Linked DNA regions of Prochlorococcus marinus str. MIT 9313. The protein of the gene in region 1 interacts with the protein of each later gene in a pairwise test. Links are inferred from orthologs where the notes say so. Each region holds a gene or a part of one and is shown on either strand. Other genes may lie near its edges.

Region 1 (2,899 bases):
TGACGGATGCGAGTGACTAGTGCAGGCCGATCTTCCTGGGCAGTGAGCCTGGCAAATGTTGGCAGTAGTGGCACCAGCAATGCATTGGAGATCAGCCCCAAAGGCGTCTGTACCAAAAGATTGGCGTAGCCCAGACCAGCTGCCGCACCCAAAATGCCGGAAGCAAAAAACAGATCTGTAAAGACATTGATCTGCAACATGCCTGAAGAAAGGGTGGCCGGGCCCATGACCTGCCATACCTCCCGCACACCTGGATGATGCCAATCCCAAACCAACTTCATCTTGGTCAAGCCTTGCCTGATCAACGCCGGCAGTTGAATCAGCCACTGCAACAGGGCTCCCACCAAGGTGGCTAGTGCCAAAACAATGCCACCCCTAAGGGCGAACTGCATGGAGCCGATGTTCGTGCCGACCTGCCACCACAAAACTCCGACACCGACCACCAAAGCAAGACTGGACATGATTGGCGAAACCGCCGGAATCCAGAACTCATCAGCAGCATTAAGGGAGCCGAAGCCCAGGCCGATCAAACCTGCCAACAAAGCCATTGGTGCCATCACCTGAAGCTGAACCACAGCAATCCGATGCAGCTCAGGACTCAGACCTGGGCCCACCAAAGTGATCAACGGATTGGCTGCCAGCACTAATAGAGCCGTCAACAACAACAAAGCAGCACTAACCATGGTGTTGAGCGCCGCCAACACATGAGCGCTTTCCTGCCGCGGCCGTCTGCTGAGGACACTGACCATGGCGCTGTGGAAAGGACCGTTGATCCCACCCAGGAGAATCAACAGAAACCCCGGCAAGACGTAGGCGTAGTTGTAAGCGTCATAAGCCGCTCCCACCCCGAAGGCAGCCGCAATTACAAGCTGACGAACCAGCCCTCCCACCTTGCTTAGCAAGGTGCCGACTGTGACAACCAGAGCAATACGCTTTAAGGATCTCCCCATCCTTGGGCCTCAGACCATCTGATCATTTAGCAGCATTCTCAAGCCCTGCAAGCATCCCCATGACCAAGGCCATCCCGGAAGGATTGTTAGGGAGTCCACTGCTCACATTCCCACCACTCGATGAAGGAATATTGGTGAAGCGCTACAAGCGCTTCCTTGCCGATGTGGAGCTAGTCAGCGGCGAAATCGTGACAGCCCACTGCGCCAACACAGGCCCCATGACTGGTGTTCTTCATCCTGGAGGCAGAGTGAGAATCCGCCATGCGCCTTCTCCCAAGCGCAAGTTGGCCTGGACATGGGAGCAAGCGGAGGCACCCAGCGCCCAGGGCGGCCTCTGCTGGGTGGGTATCAACACAGCCTTGGCCAATAGCCTGATCAGAGCAGCGATTGAAGCCGGACACCTCAAGCAAGTCCTCGGTCCGATCGCAGCAATCCGTGCGGAAGTGACTTATGGAAGCAACCGACGCAGCCGCATTGACCTGTTTTTAACCCCTGATGCCAATTGCTCCGACACCAGACCCATTTACTTAGAGGTCAAGAACACCACCTGGATCGAAGACTCCTTAGCCCTCTTTCCCGACACGGTGACAGAACGAGGGCAAAAACATCTCAAAGAGCTAATCGGTGTGCTGCCAGAGTCCAGAGCAGTCTTGGTGCCCTGCCTCAGCCGCCACGATGTCCAAGCGTTCGCCCCAGGGGATAGCGCAGACCCTCGCTATGGCGAACTCTTTCGTCTGGCTCTTACAGCTGGCGTGGAAGTCATTCCCTGTTGCTTCGGATTTCACCTCGACAAGATCACCTGGGAAGGCCTTAGGCCTACCAAGACGACACAGAGTTGACACAGCAAAAAGAGCTCCAGATGTAACAAAATGAACTTTCACCCCCGCAAATAGACCTAAAAGCGTCCACCAATCCCATATTTCGTATCAACATGAACATAAAAAAATCCCAAGTTGAGCAAGTTTCTCCTTTGAGCTATCACAAAGGTTTCCAGCTCGTTTTGCAGATCTGCTTCTTCCAATGACAACTGCTCCGCTTCCGCGCTCCAGGCGGCGCACGGTACGCCTCCAGGAGGCCAGCCTCCTGGAGGGGCCAATGCTCCTCCTGCGCAGCATCCGTGGCTTCAGCTCCAATCGCTCACTGACGTGGCTGGCTTGCGTGCCCTTGGCTCTCTTCGGCCTAGGACTCTTCAACCTCTCGGCCCATGCCGCCGAGATGCCAGAACTGAATGCTGCCTTCCTAGCCAACAATCTCTGGCTTCTGGTTGCAACGATTCTGGTGATCTTCATGAATGCCGGCTTCGCGATGGTCGAAGCAGGAATGTGTCGTCAAAAAAACGCGGTCAACATTCTCGCCAAAAACCTATTTGTCTTTGCCCTAGCGGTATCGTCGTACTGGTTCATCGGCTATTCGCTGATGTACGGCGATCCTGTTTCGGCAGGATGGCTCTATTTCAACGGCCTGTTCTTTGATCCTGCTGTAACCCCTGAACTGATCAGCGAAGCAGGTCTTGTCCCAAGCGTCGACTTCCTCTTCCAAGCAGCCTTTGCAGGCACAGCTGCAACTATCGTCTCAGGACTCGTGGCAGAGCGCGTCAAGTTCGGCGAGTTCGTGGTGTTCTCCCTAGTGCTAACTGGTTTCATTTACCCAATCGCTGGCAGCTGGGAATGGAACGGGGGCTGGCTCAACACTGCCTTTGGCGAAGGCGTTGAATTCATTGATTTCGCAGGCTCCTCGATCGTTCACTCTGTCGGTGCCTGGGCAGGTCTGGTGGGAGCAATGCTGCTCGGTCCGCGCATCGGCAAATTTGTCGGTGGCAAGGCCCAAGCGATTCCAGGACACAACATGTCCATCGCCACCCTTGGCGCTCTAATCCTCTGGATCGGCTGGTATGGCTTTAATCCCGGTTCCCAGCTCGCCATGGATCAATGGGTCCCCTACGTGGCTGT
Region 2 (2,866 bases), 1.5 Mb from region 1 along the record:
CCAGGGTCTGTATCAACCTGCCTGGATGGCTGGAGGTTCCTTTAGCCGACTGGTTGGAACCACGACTGAATCGGCACGTTACCCTGGCGAATGATGGCAACTGTGCTCTCGTTGGTGAAGCATGGCAGGGCGCGGCCCAAGATTTTGAAAACGTCGTTCTGCTCACTCTTGGCACCGGAGTAGGTGGGGGCGTCATGCTTGGTGGTCAATTGTTTGTTGGTCATAACGGAGCTGCAGCCGAGCCTGGTCTGATTGGGGTGGATTCTGAAGGTCCCAGCTGCAACAGTGGCAACCAAGGCTCCCTAGAGCAGTACGCCAGCATTGACGCCCTTCAACGTCTATGGGCTGGGGACCCAGAAGAATTAAGCGACCGAGCTGCTTCTGGCGATCGCGAGGCTCTCGAGATCTGGGAAACCTATGGCCGCAAACTTGGGGTGGGAATCAGTTCTCTCGTCTATGTTTTCACCCCTCAGCTGGTGCTGGTCGGAGGAGGTCTTGCAGGTGGAGCAGTTCATTTCCTACCAACGGTCCGTCAGGAAGTAGAGAAGCGGGTGCAAGCTGTGAGCAGAGAGGGTTTGCAGATTCGCTCCTGTGCCCTTGGGAATGGAGCTGGTCGCCTGGGGGCAGCTCGACTTGCCCTTCAACGTCTCTTAAGTGTCGGCAATGCCCCTTGAGGCGTAATGATGAGCACAGCTGTGCCGCGCTGTGATGACAACTTCCCCTGGAGTTCCTGAGCCTTCCGCCCAGTTGCTGCGACTTGCAGCAGAGGTGCGGCAAGCAGCCATGGCTCTTGGGCAAAGTGATGACAACCAGCGGCGTAAGGCCCTGATGGCAATGGCCAATGCTTTGCTGTCAAGCTCTGAGCAGATCGTGAGGGCTAATCAACTCGATTTAGAGAAGGCTCGAACTGAGGGACTTGCTTCTGCCCTGATGGCGCGGCTCAGGCTTGATGAAAGCAAACTCAACTCGGCTATCGAGGGGCTCAGGCAGTTGGCTCAATTAACTGATCCCCTTGGTTTGCGTCAGTTGCATCGTGAACTGGATCAAGACCTTGTGCTGGAGCGCATCACCGTTCCTCTTGGAGTCCTGGGGGTAATCTTTGAGGCGCGCCCAGATGCCGTAATTCAGATCACTTCACTGGCAATTCGCTCTGGCAATGGCGCACTTCTCAAGGGCGGCAGCGAAGCAAGCCACACCAATCAGGCCATCATTGAGGCGTTGAAGAATGGTCTGGCTGAAACAGAGATCGATCCCGAGGCAATTGCCTTACTCAAGACCCGTCAGGAAAGCCTTGCCCTACTTCGCCTTGATGGCCTAGTGGATTTGATCATCCCTCGCGGCAGCAACGAACTGGTGCGTTTCATTCAAGACAACACACGAATTCCGGTTCTTGGTCATGCGGACGGAATCTGTCATCTCTATCTCGATGCCGCGGCGGATCTGAAGCAGGCCCTACAGATTGCAATCGATAGCAAGACCCAGTACCCCGCAGCATGCAACTCTATTGAAACTCTGCTTATTCATCAGTCCATTGCACCGTCGTTTTTAGAGCTTGCAATTCCTGCATTTCTTCAGGCCGGGGTTCGTCTGCTTGGGGATTCAGCTAGCCGGGCTTTAGGAGTAGAAGAGTCAGCAAGTGAAGAGGATTGGGCTACGGAATATCTCGATCTGATTCTGTCAGTGAAAGTGGTGCCTGATCTAGAGGGAGCCCTGGATCACATCCGTCGCTATAGCTCCCGTCACACGGAGGCGATTGTCAGCAATGATCAGGAGACGGCTGAGCGTTTTCTCCAAGCTGTCGATAGTGCCGGTGTTTTTCACAATTGCTCCACGCGTTTTGCCGATGGATTCCGTTATGGCTTTGGAGCCGAGGTTGGAATCAGTACTCAAACACTGCCTCCAAGGGGGCCGGTTGGCTTGGAAGGGCTGGTGACCTATCGCTATCGGTTACGTGGACAAGGCCACATTGTGGCGGACTATGCCAATGGTGAATGCATGTTCACTCACCGGGACCTACCGCTGTGATCAATCGTCTCCCTTTAGGAGCCATTCATGTTAACGATGTGCGCTTGTGGGCCCACGTGGGTGTGCTTGACCATGAAAGACGTGAAGGCCAGTGGTTCAGCTTGGATTTCAGCCTTTGGTTAGACCTTGACAAGGCTGCCCTGGATGATGAGCTCAATGCCACTGCGGACTACAGCTTGGCTATTGGTGCAATGCAACGACTCTCCTTTGAACTGAAGTGTTTTACCATCGAACACTTCAGCGAGCGATTGCTAGTGCTCTTGGAAGATCTCTACGGTCCTGTGCCAATGCAAGTGCTTGTGCGTAAATGTGCTGCGCCGGTGCCTGGGTTTAGTGGCAGTGTGGCTGTTGAAAGGTGTCGCAATTGGCCAACACCCTGATCTTTGCCAAGGCTTTTAGCGATGTTTACGCATGTCGCATCAGTGGATAAACCCCGTCGACCATTGGTGCTTGTACATGGTCTTTGGGATACCCCGCATCTTTTTAGGCGGTTGGTGAAGGCACTCGAACAACATCAGCTACCTCTACAGATACCCCATCTGCCTCATCGCCTGGGAGCTGTTCCGCTTTCCAAGCTGGCGGAGACGTTGGATCAGCTCATCGTTGAGCAGTGGGGGGCCGAGACGGTTATAGATGTACTTGGCTTTTCGATGGGAGGGGTGATCAGTCGAATTTGGCTGCAACAACTAGGTGGATCACGACGAACGCATCGTTTTCTGAGTGTAGGAAGTCCACAGCGAGGCACCCTCACAGCCCAGTGGATTCCCGCCTGTTTGTTTGCTGGTTTAGCGGATATGAAGCGCGGCAGCCCCTTACTGCGCAAGCTCAACGGCGACGTTTC

The links.
Region 2: the proteins of sfsA (region 1) and AKG35_RS02320 interact in binary tests that used the Escherichia coli proteins (3 or more experiments, as listed by UniProt). The link is inferred for Prochlorococcus marinus str. MIT 9313 from one-to-one orthologs.

What each region holds. Positions count from the first base shown.
Region 1 is NC_005071.1:1,958,377-1,961,275, forward strand. It holds sfsA (DNA/RNA nuclease SfsA), read left to right. Parts: upstream 1-1,009; coding sequence 1,010-1,789; downstream 1,790-2,899. Other genes in the region: murJ (murein biosynthesis integral membrane protein MurJ), read right to left, coding at 1-950; AKG35_RS09920 (ammonium transporter), read left to right, coding at 1,971-2,899. UniProt on the Escherichia coli protein: Binds to DNA non-specifically. Could be a regulatory factor involved in maltose metabolism.
Region 2 is NC_005071.1:489,458-492,323, reverse strand. It holds AKG35_RS02320 (glutamate-5-semialdehyde dehydrogenase), read left to right. Parts: upstream 1-708; coding sequence 709-2,025; downstream 2,026-2,866. Other genes in the region: AKG35_RS02310 (esterase/lipase family protein), read left to right, coding at 2,427-2,866; AKG35_RS02315 (dihydroneopterin aldolase), read left to right, coding at 1,992-2,405; AKG35_RS02325 (ROK family protein), read left to right, coding at 1-674. UniProt on the Escherichia coli protein: Catalyzes the NADPH-dependent reduction of L-glutamate 5-phosphate into L-glutamate 5-semialdehyde and phosphate. The product spontaneously undergoes cyclization to form 1-pyrroline-5-carboxylate.